Regions from separate parts of the Paenibacillus sp. R14(2021) genome, predicted to be linked through region 3. Evidence: riboswitches for the same ligand, from Rfam matches in the RefSeq annotation. Region 3 holds a riboswitch; each other region holds the start of a gene.
The links. A riboswitch is a leader RNA that binds a small molecule or an ion and turns the genes downstream of it on or off. The one in region 3 is predicted to bind thiamine pyrophosphate.
Positions count from the first base shown of each region.

Region 1 (5,798 bases), 2.2 Mb from region 3:
CCGCCCAGCCATATGCTGCAGGATGGAATCATCCTCGGTATAGTCCAGATTCACGCGGCGCACCGCGAACGTCACGACCTCCGCAGCCGATGCTTCCAGCGCAAGCTGGAAAACGGCCGGACTCGGAAACCGTCCCGTCCCCAGGAAAAACCGCGAACCCAGCCGTTTCCCGCCGATGAGCAAATCATCTCCAGCCAAAAAGAATTCTCCGCCATTTGCGCTCATCCGCCTCAACCCCCTCCTACAAAATGAACAAGCTCCAGCACCGCGCCGTTAACAAGCGCGGTTTCCGCCCAAGCTTCGCGCGCGAGAATCGTCCCGTCAAGCTCGACGACGAGGCTCTTGCCCGCAAGGCCGAGCGTTTCCACCAATTGCTCGACCGTCCGCGCCGATGTTTCCTCGCTGCGGCCGTTTACGATGACCGAGAATGCCGCCTGGACAGCGCCGTCCTCTTCCGTATGCTCTCCGCCGGCTCCAGCGCTCAGCCGCTCACGGAACGCCCGGCACACAGCGGCAGGATCGTCGCTGCCCACAATGGCCGATACCGCGCAAATCCGGGACGCGCCTGCTGCCATAACCTCATCGACATTCTCGAGCGTAATGCCCCCGATCGCCACCCACGGAATCGCCACATGGGCAGCCGCTTCCCGCACGTAAGCAGTCGTGACCGCCGTTCGTCCCGGCTTTGTGCCTGTCGGATAGACCGGGCCGACGCCGATATAATCGGCGCCTCCCCGCTCCGCGGCCAACGCCTGCTCCAGGCTGTGCGTGGAAATGCCGATGATGGCATCCGGCCCAAGAATCCGCCGCGCTTCCGCAAGCGGCAGATCGTCCTGGCCAAAATGAGCACCGTCTGCGCCGACTTCCAGCGCGATGTCGATATGGTCGTTAATGATGAGCGGCACGCCGTAACGGGCAGTAAGCGCCCGAAGCGCCCGCGCGTCCGCAAGAATCTCCTCTTTGGGCGCATCCTTTGCCCGAAGCTGGACGATATCCACTCCTCCGAGGATCGCCTGCTCCATGACCTCAAGCATGCTGCGGCCCGGATGATAATTTACTGCCGTGATGGCATAGAGCTTGAATGCCCGCCAATCTCTCTTCTCCATTCCCGTAACTCCTCTCCCCACTTACGAATAAATCGAGCCGCCCCCCTGCCGGAAGGCCGATGCCTGCTCCTGCATGCCGGCCTCAATCGCCTCCTGCGTCTCCAGGCCGTTCTCCTTCGCATAATCGCGAATGTCCTGCGTAATGCGCATGCTGCAGAACTTCGGACCGCACATGGAACAGAAATGCGCCGACTTCGCCGCTTCAGCCGGCAGCGTCTCGTCGTGGTACGACATCGCGCGCTCGGGATCCAGCGACAAGTGGAACTGGTCATGCCAGCGGAACTCGAACCGCGCCTTCGACAGCGCGTTGTCCCTCACTTGCGCGCGCGGATGGCCTTTGGCCAAATCAGCTGCGTGCGCGGCGATTTTGTACGTGATGACGCCTTCCTTCACATCCTCCTTGTTCGGCAGGCCGAGATGCTCCTTCGGCGTCACGTAGCAGAGCATCGCCGTTCCGAACCAGCCGATCATCGCGGCGCCGATCGCAGACGTAATATGGTCGTAGCCCGGCGCGATATCCGTCGTCAGCGGCCCCAGGGTATAGAACGGCGCTTCCTTGCACACCTCCAGCTGACGGTCCATATTTTCCTTGATAAGGTGCATCGGCACATGGCCCGGACCTTCGATCATCACCTGAACGTCGTGCTTCCACGCGATGTGCGTCAGCTCGCCGAGCGTATCCAGCTCCCCGAACTGCGCTTCGTCGTTCGCATCCGCAATGGAGCCCGGGCGCAGCCCGTCGCCGAGCGAGAACGCCACATCGTAACGCTTCATGATTTCGCAGATTTCTTCAAAATGCGTATAGAGGAAATTCTCCTTGTGGTGCGCGAGGCACCATGCGGCCATAATGGACCCGCCGCGGGACACGATGCCCGTGACGCGCTTCGCCGTAAGCGGAATATACCGCAGCAGCACGCCGGCATGAATCGTAAAGTAATCCACGCCTTGCTCCGCTTGCTCGATCAGCGTATCGCGGAAGACCTCCCACGACAAATCCTCGGCCTTGCCGTCTACTTTCTCAAGCGCCTGATAGATCGGCACCGTTCCAACTGGAACCGGAGAGTTGCGCACGATCCATTCGCGCGTCGTATGGATGTTTTTGCCCGTCGAGAGGTCCATGATCGTATCCGCGCCCCAGCGGGTCGCCCACGTCATTTTCTCCACCTCTTCTTCGATAGAGGAAGCGACGGCGGAATTGCCGATGTTGGCATTGATCTTCACATGGAACCGGCGCCCGATAATCATCGGCTCGCTCTCGGGATGGTTGATGTTCGCCGGAATGATCGCGCGCCCTTCGGCGACTTCCTTGCGGACAACCTCCGGATCCATCCCCTCGCGAATCGCGATGAACTCCATCTCCGGCGTAATGATGCCCTGCCTTGCGTAATGCAGCTGCGTGACGTTCCGCCCTTCCTTAGCCCGCAGCGGTTTGCGCGCAAGCGCCGGGAACAGCTCCGCACCGCGATTATGCACGGCAGCCTCGGAATGAAAGCCGTTATCGAGCGGCACGATCGTCCGTCCCTCGTACGCTTCCGTATCGCCGCGCTCGGCGATCCATGTAGCTCGCAGCGCAGGCAAGCCCCGCCTTACATCAGCATGGTAAGCGGTATCCGTGTATGGTCCGCTTGCATCATACACCGAGATCGGCGCATTGTCCGCCTCTCCGTTCCTTCCTGTCGTCGGCGACAGCGCAATCTCTCTCATCGGCACTTGAATGTCACTGCGGCTTCCTTCTACGTATACTTTGCGGCTCCCTGGTAGCGGCGTTGTCAAAATCGGCATCTCGCAAAACCTCCTCATTGAATGGGCGGCAGCCGCCTATGTCATCGCACCGAGTAAGCAGACAGCGGCGGCGAATCATCGACGGCATACAGCCGGAATTACCACTAGGAGGCTTGCAGGGATGCAGCATGCCAAGGTGCTGTGGCGACAGCCTCGCGGGCGCCGCTTGCCTGCCGGAGCACAAAAAAACCGCTCCGGCGAAGGGAGCGGTGGATGTCGCGGGCAGCTGACCGCGGCTTCAGGAACAAGTCCTCAGCCAGGCGGGCGCGAGTCAGGGGCAAGGGGCGAGCGCAGCGGCTTCGGCCCTGCAACCAGAACTCAAGGTCGCACGTACATTCCCACTTTCCTACGCTGGTATGACCCAGATCAGGTTCAAAGGGACCAAGGCATCTGCCTTATCTCAGCCCGTGCGGGCGCCCCTAGTGGATTTCCTGGTTCGAATATACCCGCTGAAGGGAATCCCTGTCAATGAATTCAGTCAAATTAACCCAAAGAAATGATTGACAGAAGCTGAATTCCGCCACTATAATTAACTATATATAATATAGTTGGTTACTTAATGTAATTAATAATCGGAGGTTATAAACCCATGACGACATCCAAATGGCTCGTTGATCCCACGCACAGCAGCGTAGATTTCACCATTAAGCATATGATGATTGCTAAAGTAAAAGGCGCTTTTCACGAATTCAGCGCGGAAATCGAAGCAGATCCTGCCGATCTGACAACGGCGAGCATTCAGTTTAACGTTGTCCTGAACAGCATCGATACCCGCAACGCGGACCGCGACAACCACCTGCGTACAGGCGATTTCTTCGATATCGAGCATTACCCGACGCTCACGTTCCAATCGACCTCCGTCAGCAAAACCGGCGACGGCGAATACGATGTAACGGGCAATTTATCACTGCACGGCTTGACGCGCACGCAAACGTTCCATGTGGCCTACGAAGGCACCGGCAAAGACCCATGGGGCAACGAGAAGGTCGGCTTCAGCGGCAAAGGCGCCATCAGCCGCAGCGAGTACGGCCTGACGTACAACGCCGTGCTTGAAACAGGCGGCGTCCTAATCGGCGACGAAGTAAAATTCACCATTGAGCTCGAAGCCGTTAAAGCGAACTAATCACGCTGCGGAATCGCCAATCACTATTCCATGAGACCCAGTGCCTATCGGCACTGGGTTCTTTATGCTGCTGCATCACTTTCACTGTGCCTTCCAGAGTATGGTAAGCAAGGCTCTCATCCGATATAATTCCGTGTAAGGAGGAGGATATCTTCATGGAATCGATCGTAATCTTCGGTGCCGGCGGTCACGCCAAATCAGTCATCGACGTCATTGAACAAGAGGGCCGCTACCGCATTCTCGGTATCCTCGACAATCATAAGCCGGTCGGAACGGTTTTCTACGGCTACGAGGTGCTTGGCGACGAAAGCTGGCTGACAGCCAGCGATACCCGCATCTACGGCGGCTTCGCCGCGATCGGGGATAATTGGACCCGGTCCAAGGTGACTGCCGCTATTCTGGCCGCGCAGCCTTCCTTCACCTTCGTCACCGCCATTCATCCCAGAGCTTCCGTTGCAAAAGGAGCCGTCATCGGCGCGGGCAGCGTGCTTATGGCCGGCGCCGTCGTGAATGCCGATACCGTTATCGGCGAACACTGCGTCATTAACACCAACGCCTCCGTCGATCATGACAGCATCGTCGGCGATTTCGTCAATCTGGCTCCGAATGCGGCTTCCGGCGGGCAGGTGCGGATCGGCAGCTTCAGCACCTTGTCGCTTGGCGCCGGCGTCATCCATTCCGTCACGATTGGCGAGCATGCCCTCATCGGCGCAGGCGCCGTCGTGCTGTCGGACATCGAGAGCCGAAGCGTCGCCTACGGCACGCCCGCGAAGGTCGTCCGCTATCGAGAAGTCGGCGAGTGCTACTTATAGTCCTGAATTGCGGCGCTTTCTGACATGCCTCGCATCCCATCCCCATAAAATAGAGGGGATCAAGTTCAGCACCGTGCTTCAGGACGGATGCGAAACGGCGGGATGCGAGGCATGACGGATACGATTGTTGTATTCCCCCACTGCGCGTGGGCGGATTTCAGTTACGGACCTTCAATCGAAAGACTGGGACGCGGACGATCCGTGTTTTTTGTGACGAGCGCGCAAGCTATGGACGGTGCTCCGCCGCAGCTTAAGCCTGTGCAGCTGGATGAGCTTGTCACGCTGCCCTGGGTGCGTACGGCGGCTGTCGTGACGCACCCCTGCTGGATGTATGAAATCGCCGGGCGCTCCCCCGCGGCCTTGATTACGCTTCTTCCCGCCGAGCTTGAGGACGGGGATGAAGCGTATTTGCGCTGCCGCGACGCATTGTGCGCCTCTGCCGCTATCGTCGTTACAGGCTCGGAAACCTTCTATTTCGAGCAGCGGTTCCGGCGCATTTTTGGCGGGAAGCTTGACGCTCCACGCAAAAAAGACCACTTCGTCCCCTCCGGGCTCAAAGTGGTCCATCTATGTCATGCAACTTTAGCAGTCTTCGGCGTGGCAGCCGTCGGCATGAAGTGAGGACGTTAATTTGTGGAGCTGCCCCAGCAGCTGCGCCAATTCCTCATGCGGCATATTGATCTGGCAGAAGACACGCTCCGGGATCGGCACCGCGCTCATTTTCATTTCGCGGCCTTTATCCGTCAGTCGAACGAGAACGCTCCGCTCGTCCTGCGGGTCGCGTTCCCTGTGAATCAATCCGCTGCCTTCGAGCTTCTTCAGCAGCGGTGTCAACGTACCGGAATCCAGATACAGTCTGCCGCCAAGTTCCTTCACCGGCACCCCGTCCTTCTCCCAGAGCGCAAGCAGGGTTACATATTGCGTATAGGTGATGCCAAGCTCATCCAGAAACGGCCGATACAGCTTCGTCACTTC
Region 1 is NZ_CP080269.1:3,765,716-3,771,513, forward strand. Features, by position in the region: gene KXU80_RS17515 (thiazole synthase) at 1-225, opposite strand, end outside; gene thiE (thiamine phosphate synthase) at 231-1,106, opposite strand; gene thiC (phosphomethylpyrimidine synthase ThiC) at 1,128-2,888, opposite strand; TPP riboswitch at 3,215-3,319, opposite strand; gene KXU80_RS17530 (YceI family protein) at 3,478-4,011, shown strand; gene KXU80_RS17535 (acetyltransferase) at 4,167-4,823, shown strand; gene KXU80_RS17540 (hypothetical protein) at 4,935-5,444, shown strand; gene KXU80_RS17545 (MarR family winged helix-turn-helix transcriptional regulator) at 5,406-5,798, opposite strand, start outside.
Region 1: another riboswitch for thiamine pyrophosphate. It lies ahead of thiC (phosphomethylpyrimidine synthase ThiC); the one in region 3 lies ahead of KXU80_RS07485 (acetylornithine deacetylase).

Region 2 (5,798 bases), 2.3 Mb from region 3:
TTCCGTGCGTATGCCGGGTTTCGATGCGCTTGCTCTCCATGTAGCTGAAGCGTTCGCCGTCATAGAGCAGATCGACCATCGGCTCATGCGCCGCGCCGTGTCCGCCTTTAATGACGGCATAACGCGTGCCCATGCTGACAAGCTTCCGCGCTGCTTCCTCGCGGTCTGTCATGCTGGTGATCGTCATGCCGGTCATGATTTCCGCTTCGGGAATATTAGGCGTCGTAATGAGAGCAAGCGGGAGCAGATGCGACAAGAGCGAGTCCACGGCTTCCCGAAGCAGCAGCGATGAGCCGCCCTTAGCGACCATGACGGGATCGATGACGAGGTTGCGCCAGCCGTATTGCTTCACTTTGTCTGCAACGGTGCGGATGATGTCGGCGCTGAACAGCATGCCGGTCTTAACCGCATCCGGCGTCAAGTCCGTGCCGATGGCGTCCAGCTGCGCCGCGACGGCGGCTGGCTCCATGGGATAGACGCCATGGACGCCAAGCGTATTCTGCGCGGTAACCGCAGTCAGGGCGGACATACCGTAGACGCCAAGCTCCTGGAAGGTCTTCAGGTCCGCTTGAATACCCGCGCCGCCGCCGCTGTCCGAGCCTGCGATCGTTAATGCTTTGTATACGTTCATTGTAATCATTCCTCCTGAAGGGCAGCGGTTACGCGAGCTGCCGGGTGACCGCCTTTTGCGCGAGCAGGTCAGGCGTGAGCAGTGCCAGTTGGTTCAAGAGCTCCACTTGGAAGCTGCCTGGTCCCCGGCCTTCCGTCGTCGCATAGGCAAGCTCTGCCGCAACGCCGTAGAACGCGAGTGCTTCCGTTATCGCCTCAAGCTGCGCGCTGCCGGCCACGGCCAGGAATGCGGCGATGACGGAGCTGAGCAGACAGCCCGTGCCCGTCACCTTGGTCAGAATCGGATGCCCGTTGCTCACGACGTTCGTCGTCTCGCCGTCGGTAATGATATCATCCTTCCCGGTGATGACGACGATGCAGCCCAGCTTCTTCGCTGCGCGTACGGCAAGGGACGTCACGTCGCCTTCGCCTTCGCCGGCGTCCACGCCCTTAATGGACCAGCGCTCGCCGGCGACATCGGCGACTTCCGCGACATTGCCCCGCAGGACGGTCAGTTTCACCTCCTGCAGAATCCGCTGCGCGGAGGCGCTCCGGTAAGGCGTGGCGCCCGAGCCTACGGGGTCGAAGACAACGGGTACGCCGCTCGCGTTGGCGGACTTGCCGGCGAGAATGATGGATTGGACGACGCTCTCGTCAAGCGTGCCCATGTTCAGCGATACGGCGCCGGAGATGCGGGCGACGTCCGCGACTTCCTCATGCGCATACGCCATGATCGGCGAAGCGCCAAGCGCGAGCAGGCCGTTCGCGGTAAAGTTGGTGACCACCCAGTTGGTGATATTGTGCACGAGCGGGTTTTGCGTTCTGACTTTTTCTAAATACGACATGATTCGTCCTCCTTAGGAATTAAAGATTTATATAAGCGTCTTCGGCCTTCACGGTCTCCGGCAGCAGCTTGTTGTCGATCAGCCATGTTCGCACGCGCGTCCATGATGCGGGATCCTGGCTGCCGAAAGGCTGATCCTTGTCGGTCATAAGCGGCAGCAGAATAGCGAGGCTCTTCGTCTCAATGTCGGCATCGAGCGGCGAGTTCTGATCTTCATGCGCCATCAGCGCATCCAGCGCTTCTTTGCCGTGCTGCTCTACGTACTGCTGCCCTTCGGCTGCGGCCGCCATGAACTTGGCGAACACGTCCTTCTTCGCTTTCAGGCCGTCGTCGCTTGCGACAAGTACAAGCTCGTAATAATCCGGCACGCCGTATTTGGCAGGGTCGAGCGATTGAACGGCATGGCCTTCCTTGTCAAGGATCAGCTGCTCGTGATTAATGAAGCCGCCGATTATGGCATCCGTCTTGCCGGTCGAAATCGCCGGAATGAGGTCATAGCCGACGTCAACCATTTTCACGCTGTCTGGGTCGCCGCCGTCCTGCTTGATCATCGTGCGCGCCATTGCCTCATAGAGCGGAATGGACGAGAAGCCGACGGTCTTGCCGGACAGATCCTTCGGCGAATGGACGCCGCTGTCCGCCGGAACCATCAGATGGTTGAGCGGATGACGAACGATCGCACCGACCGATTTCACGGGAATGTTCTCGCCGCGCGCCATAAGCACCTGCGGCTGGTAGCTGAGCGCGAGGTCGATTTTGCCTGCGGCGACAAGCTTCAAGGCATCATTGGTGTCGGCCGGCATTTGAATCTCGACGTCGAGCCCTTGTTTCTTGAAGTAGCCGTTAGCCTGCGCGGCATACAGGAAGCTGTGCACGGCGTTCGGGTACCAATCGAGCATAAGCGATACTTTCTGAAGCGGCTGGTCTGCGGCATTGCCCGCGTTCGGCGTGTTGGTCGTATCCGACGGCGCATTGCCGCTGGATGATGACCCGCAGCCGGCAAGTAAGAGCAGTGCTGCCGAGAGAAGTACGAGAATGGCGGATTTTTTACGTATCAATAAAGGTAGTGATTTCATCGGAGTCTCCTTTGTTTGGGAAGCATCTTTTTCTCTAGCAGTACGATAAGCAGAAACAAAACCATGCCGAGCGCGGACAGCAGGAACACCGAAGCAAACATCGCGTCTGTGTGGAGGCTGCTGGACATGCGGCGGCTGAAATAACCAAGCCCCTTGCTGCCGCCGAGCCATTCTCCGATCGTCGCGCCGACGACGCAGTAGACGATGGACAGCTTGAGCCCGGAGAAGAAAGCAGGCAGCGCGAGCGGCACATGCACCTTGCGGAAGATCGCCCAGCGGCTTGCGCCCATGGTGAGCAGCAGGTCCCTGTAACCGGCATCGCCCTTGCCGAGACCGTCGTACGTGCTGACGACGATCGGGAAGAACGCGGTTAGGAACACGACGGCGATTTTGCTCCAAATCGTGTAGCCGAACCACATAATGAAGATCGGCGAGAGCGCGATAAGCGGGATCGTCTGGCTGATGACGATGAACGGGTACAGCGCCTTGTTCAGTGTGCGGTACATATGCATGCCGACCGCAAGCAGCGTGCCGACGGCGACCGAGAGCAGGAAGCCGAGGGCGACTTCCGAGAGCGTAGCGAATAGATGCTGCCCGAACAGCAGGCCTGCATGCTCGCCGAGCGCCCGTGCGATGGAGGTCGGCGCGGGCAGGATGAAGAACGGCACGAGTCCGAGCCGAACGCAGCATTCCCAGGCGCCGAGCAGGACGAGCAGCAGCAGCAGGAACAGGCCGTATTGCTCGGTGAGCTTGCTAATCGGTCGTTTGTGCATATAAACGCTGCTCCAGCTCTTGCCTCATTCGAATGAAGGCAGGCTCGTAATTCATGCGGTACTCCCTCGGCCGCGGCAAGTCAACAGACAGCTCCTGCACCTTCGCTCCGCTGCCGGCGCCGGGCATCAAGTAAATCCGATCGCTCAGCAGGAGAGCCTCTTCCAGATCATGCGTAATAAACAGCACCGTCTTGTTGAGCCCGCCCCACAAGTCAAGCAGCCAGCGGTGCATCTCCCGTTTGGTCATGGCATCGAGCGCCCCGAAGGGCTCATCGAGCAGCATGAGCGGCTGTCCCGTCATGAGCGTGCGCAGGAAGGCGACCCGCTGCTTCATGCCGCCCGACAGCTCGCCCGGATAGGCGTTCTCGCAGCCGTCCAGGCCGAGCCGCGTCAGCAGCTGCCGCACCTCGGCGGCTCCGTCCGCGCGGGAGCGCTTAGTCCCGCCGCCCGCATGCTTCGAGGCAGCCAGCTCCAGCGGCAGCAAGCAGTTGCCCAGCACCGTTCGCCACGGCAGCAGCAGATCCTGCTGCGGCATGTATGCGACCTGCCCGAGCCGCTGCTCCGCTTGCTGCCCGTAGAGAAGGATCTCTCCGCTTACGGGGGCAAGCAGACCGGCGATCAGCTTGAAGAGCGTGCTTTTGCCCGAGCCGCTCGCGCCGATTACGGAGACGAACTCGCCTTCGCGTACCTCCATCGACAGCTCGGAGATCACGCGGGAGCTGTCCGCACGGCTGTGCTCGAACGCGAATGAAATATGTTGTAGTGACAGTATGGCAGTTATGCAATCATCTCCTTGAGCCCGCATAAAATCCAATCAAAAAAACCCGCCCCAAATCCGGAAAGGAAATGGGCGGGTCCCAGCGTGTATGCGCATGACGTACATGAGATCGGGCTTCACTCCACTTCCCTACGCTGGCATCACCCAGATCAGGTTCCAAGGGTCCGCGGTTCAGCGCCGCGTCTCAGTCATTAGACTCCCCTAGTGAATCAAACATTATTGGATTTCTTTCTACTATAGCACAGAGACGGCGGGAGTTAAAGACGCAGCCGAGGCGCCGGGAATCAGATCGGCGCCTCGGCGGGTTTCCCGTCATGCGCTTCGAATTCGATTATTGAATGCTTTCGAGCTCCAGCGTAATGGTTTCGATCATATGGACGAAGGAGGTCAGCTCTTGCGAGCTTGCGGCCTGATCGCGCGCCAGCATGGAAGTCCGCTCGGCATCCTGCATGACTTCGCCGATGACGCTCGTAATTTCCTGCAGCTTCGTTCGCACGGTCACGAGCGATTCCTTGGAGTGGGAGGCCAGCTTGCGGATTTCACTTGCAACGACGCCGAAGCCCCGTCCATGGTCTGCTGCATGAGCGGCTTCGATGGCCGCGTTAATGCCGAGCAGCTGGCTCTGATCGGAGATTTCTTGAAGAAGCGATCCGATGCTGTCGATTTCGCCGATTCTCGACTGCAGCTCGCGTACTTTGACATTGGCTTGATCCTGAATATCCGCCGTATGGCTTGCCGAATCGGCGACGGATTGGCTGCTGCTGCCGAGCTCCACGATCATGGAGGAGAGGTCTTGAACGATCTTGCTGATCGTCGTGAGCGTGTCCTGGCGCGCGTTTGCGAGCTCCTCGACCTTCTCCTTCTCATCCTTCTCGTAGGCTTCAAGCACCAGCTGGGAATCAAAGTTGAACAATTTGGACATCGCTAAGACGATATTCATCCATGAGTCCGGCACGGTGCGCTTCAGAATCTCGATGGTCGTATTCAAATAAATCATATAGGTGCCGAGATACCAGTCGGTTGTTAGACCGATCCGCGAATGGATGTGGCCGATCATGATGCGCCGTTCGATGAACGGTTCGTCGATGATGCCGGAGGTCAAGGACATGAAATACCAGCGCTGTGTTTCTTTGAGACGGTCGAGCGTGCTGTGCGCTTCTATGATGGCCCTAAGCTCGGGAATGGTCCAGACCTGATCATATAGACGGTCTACGACCTCGCTTGTGATCTGTGCGAACAGGTCCTTCTTGCTGTGCAGCAAAGCCAGCTCTTGTTCCGTAATACCGGTGTAGCTGAGCTGCTTCATGCGCTTCTCGTTTACTTGAATCATCGCTGAGAATCTCCCTTGTTGTGTGAGATAACAATTATTTAAGGAATTAAATTCGACAAAAGTTGCCAATTTCCTCTATAACCGGCGAAATATTAATAGGACTGTCGAAGTACTCGAAGGAGCTGCGGCCCGTCACAGTTTCTCCCTAATTGATGTGATTGCAATCACAACCGGACCCCCTTCTCGACTCGTATACTGTAGTCAAATCCAAGCACGAAGAAAGCGGGGAATTCAGAATGTTAAGCCAAGAAACCATCGCTATTATTAAATCCACCGTTCCTGTTATGGAAGTTCACGGCGTTGCCATTACGAAGCGTTTCTACGAAATGCTGTTCGAGAACCATCCGGAACTGCTCAATATATTCAATCATGCCAATCAAAAGCAAGG
Region 2 is NZ_CP080269.1:3,850,038-3,855,835, reverse strand. Features, by position in the region: gene thiD (bifunctional hydroxymethylpyrimidine kinase/phosphomethylpyrimidine kinase) at 1-631, opposite strand, end outside; gene thiM (hydroxyethylthiazole kinase) at 660-1,454, opposite strand; gene KXU80_RS17905 (ABC transporter substrate-binding protein) at 1,474-2,529, opposite strand; gene KXU80_RS17900 (ABC transporter permease) at 2,526-3,302, opposite strand; gene KXU80_RS17895 (ABC transporter ATP-binding protein) at 3,283-4,107, opposite strand; TPP riboswitch at 4,190-4,293, opposite strand; gene KXU80_RS17890 (globin-coupled sensor protein) at 4,412-5,410, opposite strand; gene hmpA (NO-inducible flavohemoprotein) at 5,647-5,798, shown strand, end outside.
Region 2: another riboswitch for thiamine pyrophosphate. It lies ahead of KXU80_RS17895 (ABC transporter ATP-binding protein); the one in region 3 lies ahead of KXU80_RS07485 (acetylornithine deacetylase).

Region 3 (5,798 bases):
GGTTTCCAAGACGTCATGGTAGGCATGGAACCAACCGGTCACTACTGGCTGAACCTTGCTCATTTCCTTAGAGAAAAGCAAGTTAAGTACGGCGTTGTGAATCCGCTGCACGTGAAAAAGAGCAAAGAGTTAGACGACAACTCTCCAACTAAAAATGACATTAAGGATGCGAAAGTCATTGCACAGCTGGTCAAAGACGGGAGATACGCCGTTCCAAGCCTTCCGCAGGGCATTTATGCAGAATTGAGGGAAGCGATGAAGATTCGCGATCACCTAACGACTGACCTTTGTGTGGTCCAAGCGCGTGTCCATAACTGGCTAGATCGGTACTTTCCAGAGTTTCTAACGGTATTTAAGGATTGGGAATGCAAGTCTGCCATCCAAATGCTGAGCCTCTATTTACTGCCATATGAGCTTGTGAACGTACCGGATAAAACCTTGCTGCAGCACCTGAGAGAGGTGGCAAAGCGAGGACTTGGCCTAGGTCGGATCAAGAATTTGAAGGAAGCAGCGTGTCGTTCAGTAGGCATAAGAACGGGCTCGGAGTTAGCGAAAATGGAGCTAAGCTCTTGCTTACCCAGTACGAATGGCTTCATAACAAGCTCGAAGAGTTGGGAGCAAGATTGAATGAATTACTCATACAGATTCCTCATGTGCAGCAATTGCTGGCCATTAAAGGGATTGGAAGAGACACCATCGCAGGATTCCTTGCGGAGGTAGGTGACATTAGCCAGTACCGTCATCCCAAACAGATTACGAAGCTAGCTGGATTGAATTTGAAAACGAACTCATCTGGTACACATACAGGACAGACCAAGATTACAAAGAGAGGCCGAAAACGCCTTCGCGCCTTACTCTTTAGAGTAATGATGCCGTTGGTCGCTAAAAACGCCGCCTTCCGTGCCTTGCACGAGTACTACACCAAACGGTCGATAAATCCGCTCAAAAAGATGCAATCTCTCATCGCGTTGTGTAACAAACTCATACGGATCCTGTTCGGTATATTGAAGAAGGGACATGAGTTCAGTGAAGAGAAAATGATGCAGGATATCCCTCGATTCGTAGAATTACCGCAAGCAGCTTAATTGAACGTTTTTCTTTTGACTTAGTAATGAAAGAAGCAGATAACAAGAAGCACGGATGAGTCGGAACGGCACTAACATACGGACGAAGATCCTGTCGGGCAGCATATCTGACCTCCACCTCATGGACAGGTTGAATGAAGGAATGTGGGAGCGTAGACTCTGCGAGATGTGGGAGGGTTGACCGCCATGAGCTTATGTGGAGATCCAAAGGTGCAACCATATTTTACCGAAGCAACCACTTTTTTCGGTGAGTGGTCTAGGTAGAGGCTTTTTTGCGCCTTAACCAGCCCCATAAATTTCTTCATCTACAACTTCATTCCAATGATCTGTTATCTGCGAAGATGAACACTTGGTCAAAATCTAAGAAAACGAGAGCATTTAAGAGAAAAGCGATTCTCCATAGAGGGAGATTAACGCAATAATATGTATTTATGAAAGCCATTTTACTGTAATATTTGGTTACCGATATTTTTACGGGAGGAGGTTGAAAATTTCTTGCAACACCTAACGCTTGAACTAATAAAGAACGAAGTAAACGAATTGGCTAAGAAGATACAAGCCCCCAGTAGTCTTTTGCCGACATTCGGAGGTACTGAGGATGGTGCAAGACCTCATATTGAGGTCGGTAATCGAGGGTTCCACTATGTTGTGGTTGAGAGAGGAAATGAAATTGAACGGAAAACTACCTCTAATAAAGATCAATTGATTTATTGGATTTTTAACTCAGTTACATTTTCTATGGCATGTGAATATGAACTACGTAATCGTATCCCCAATCAAGACTTCCGCAGACTGTTATTCAAAAGGCAAATTGAACTAATGAGAGATGTTAAACCTGATTTTGCTAAAGAATTAGAAATGGAAAAGCAGAGAATATTGATAAATCATCCTTATAGGGATGAAGTTTGAATTACGAACGGGCAGGATACAGGATACCGCCATTACTTTATAAATGGCCGCCAATTATTTTAGACAAATTTCAACAGCTTTTTCGTTTTCTTTGGCATATACTTGTGAATAGTCCGCTTTGTTAGGGCATAATGTTTAAACTTTGGAGGTTGAGATTAATGGAAACAGGTACAGTCAAATGGTTTAATGCGGAAAAAGGGTTTGGCTTCATTCAAAGGGAGACCGGCGACGATGTATTCGTTCATTTTTCTGCGATTCCAGGCGAAGGGTATAAATCTTTGGACGAAGGGCAACGTGTTGAATTCAATGTTGTTAAGGGCCAACGAGGACCTCAAGCCGAGAATGTTGTAAAACTGTAATACATAAATCAAGCCTGGACTTGACGAAATGTCAAGGAACAGGCTTTTTATTATTAATTACCCAAAAAGTTAGTGAACCTCCTCGGTACGATTCCGTTTTCTCACGAATGCCCGCTTATTCGCAGGATCTCTTCAGTGGATAAAATGGCTTTCCGGATAGAAGAGGGGATGACTGTCAAGTAACCGAAGGGTATGCGCGAACAGAAAGGGTGAGTTTTCGCTCCTTTTTTACTGCTCTGTTGCACGCTGCTCCACGTACCCCCGTAAGCTTTCATTTCTCGAGGGATTGATGCGCTTTCATTCCTTCGTTACGCCTATCCGGTGGGCGGAGGCCGGTTATCCTAACGGTGACCACAAAGAGTAAGTGGAAGCCAGGATCCATGGCGTTCCGAATGACTTGGACATAATTTGCACTAGACCAGGATGAGCCTATTCTGACTCGCAACACGAATTCTCCTTGTCATTCCAAATATCATGAGCTATAGTAAAACTAATTTAATAGACTACGGGTGCTGGATGGAATCCGGCTGAGATAGGGAATGTTGTTTCCCTGACCGTTAATCTGAACCAGGTAATGCTGGCGTAGAGAACGTATCGAATTCAAACCATTCGTTTATTCTCGAATGGTTTTTTCTATTGTTCATGCCCGCTGCCTAAGCGAAGGAGCACATACGATGGATACTTTGATTGCACGCATGCAGCACCAGGTGGAGGAAAGACAGGATGAGTTAATTGCTCTCGTGGCTAAACTCGTTGCTTTTCCGACGGTAAGCCCGCCAGCGCGAAATACGTTAGAAGCGCAGCAGTTTCTGGAGCGGCAGCTCCAAGCGAGCGGCTTCGAGACAGAGCTGTGGGAGGTATATCCCGGCGACCCGAACGTAACCGCGGTGAAACGCGGCACTCAGGGAGGCAAGTATCGAAGCTTGCTGCTGAACGGCCATATGGATGTCGCCGAAGTCGGGGACGCGCAGGATTGGCAGAACGATCCGTTCGCATTGACGTTGAAGAACGGCCGGGCGTACGGCAGAGGCACAGCGGATATGAAAGGCGGGCTGGCTGCTCTGCTGTTCGCGGTGAAACTGCTGGAAGAGTCGGGAATCCAACTTAAGGGGGATCTACTATTGCATTCGGTCATCGGCGAAGAGGCCGGTGAAGCGGGCACCCGGGCTTGCATGGAGCGGGGGTATAACGCGGATCTTGCCGTGGTGGCGGATACGAGCGGACTGGCCATTCAAGGACAGGGTGGTGTCATCACTGGTTGGGTAACTGTGCAAAGTCCGATGACCTACCATGACGGGATGCGATCACGAATGATTCACGCGGGCGGCGGTGTTCAAGGCGCCAGCGCGATCGAGAAGATGGCCAAGCTGATAGCCGGCCTTCAGGAGTTGGAGAGACACTGGGCCGTGACCAAATCCTATCCGGGCTTCCCTGCAGGTTCGAACACGATCAATCCCGCCGTTATCGAGGGAGGCCGTCATGCGGCGTTCATCGCGGATCGATGCGCCCTCTGGATTACGGTGCACTTTTATCCGAACGAGGATTATGAAACGGTTGCCGCTGAGATCGAGGAGCATCTGCTCGGTGTCGCCCAAGGCGATCCATGGCTGAGAAATCATCCGCCTACTTTCCTCTGGGGAGGCCGGTCAATGATCGAGGAGCGAGGAGAAATCTTTCCGTCCCTGGAGCTGGTTCCAGATGGCGAAGGGCTCAAGAGCTTGGCCGACATTCACCGGCAAGTGCGGGGCACAGCGCCGAGCGTCGGCATGAGCCCGTCCGTTACGGATGCAGGCTGGATCGGGCGGGCAGGCATTCCGACGCTGATCTATGGTCCGGGCGAGCTCGCGCATGCGCATGCCGTAGATGAAAACGTGGATATGAGAGAGCTGATCGATTATACAAAGATCATGATCGCCTTCATCGCCGACTGGTGCAACCGGATGAAGCCAGAATTTACAGAAGAATTGAGCCATCTATGAATGGAGGGGAAATCATTGAGTCGATTTAGCGAAAGGTTGTATCGTTCCGTGAAGGAAATATGGGCGAAGAGCCATGATCATCCATTCTTGACGGAATTACGTGACGGGACGCTGGATACCGTACGCTTCATCTATTATCTCAAGCAGGACTATGTCTATCTGATCGATTATGCCAAGGTATTCGCCATGGGCAGCCTGAAGGCCAGAGACTTGGAAACAATATCCAAATTCGCCGAGCTGCTTCATTCCACGCTGAACGTTGAAATGGAGCTTCACCGGCAATATGCGGCCCGCTTCGGCATCGCGCGCGATGAACTGGAGCAAACGTTCCCTTCACCGACCACCGTCGCGTATACCAAGTATTTGCTAGATACCGCTGCGCAGGGAGCGCTGTCCGACGTGGTGGCCGTCCTGCTTCCGTGCATGTGGAGCTATCGGGAGATCGGGGTTGCTTACATGAAGATTCCTGGCGCATTGGACCATCCGCTGTACCGAGAATGGATCTTGATGTATAGCTCCGAGGAGTTCGGCGCGCTTACCGATTGGTGCATTGCTCTAATGGATCGACTCGCGGAAGGGCTGCCTGAACGAGAGCTTGCGCAGCTGGAGGAACGCTTCATGGTCGCTTCCAAGCTGGAATACATGTTCTGGGATATGGCCTATCGGCTGGAGGCTTGGCCGGTGTGAATATAGCTCATGTAAAAAAATAGCCAGAAGTGTTATCGATGTTCGGGATAGACTGGCGTGCTGTTACATTCGGCCATGGGCGTGTTGTCATGGAAGCTATACTACAGTTCATTAAAGGAGCGTTACAATGAATGTTCAACGATCGAAAAAAGGCGCATGGCTGGCTACGGTTCTAGCCTTGGCCATCTTCGCAGCCGTCGGCTGCGGCTCCGAATCAGGCAAGCAGGCGGAGGGTGATGAAACCGAGTTGACCGTGCTGCTTGACTGGTATCCAAATGCGGTGCATACCTTCTTGTATGCCGCCGAGGAGCAGGGATATTTCAAGGATGCGGGCTTGAAAATCAAGTTGCAGACGCCAGCGGATACGAACGACGCACTGAAGCTTGTTGCGGCCGGTAAAGCCGATCTGGCGCTCAGTTATCAAATGCAGGTCGCGATATCGCGTGCCGAAGACATTCCGATTGTATCGATCGGCGCCATCGTTCGCCATCCGCTTAATCAACTGCTGGTGCTGGGATCGCCAGACATTCATAGTCCGAAGGATTTGGTCGGGAAGAAAATCGGATACCCGTCTATTCCACTCGACGAGGCGATCGTCAATACGATGGTGAAATCGGACGGCGGAGATCCTTCGAAGGTTACACAAGTGGATGTCGGCTGGGACCTGATTCCGGCGATGAGTACCAAGAAGGTGGATGCGATCATCGGGGGCTATGTGAACCATGAGAAACTGCTTCTCGAGAAGGAAGGTGAGAAGCTCATTGCCTTCGATCCTTCCG
Region 3 is NZ_CP080269.1:1,559,551-1,565,348, reverse strand. Features, by position in the region: partial or broken gene KXU80_RS07500 (IS110 family transposase) at 1-1,085, shown strand, start outside; gene KXU80_RS07495 (Imm63 family immunity protein) at 1,581-1,994, shown strand; gene KXU80_RS07490 (cold-shock protein) at 2,153-2,353, shown strand; TPP riboswitch at 2,849-2,960, shown strand; gene KXU80_RS07485 (acetylornithine deacetylase) at 3,028-4,332, shown strand; gene tenA (thiaminase II) at 4,348-5,019, shown strand; gene KXU80_RS07475 (ABC transporter substrate-binding protein) at 5,147-5,798, shown strand, end outside.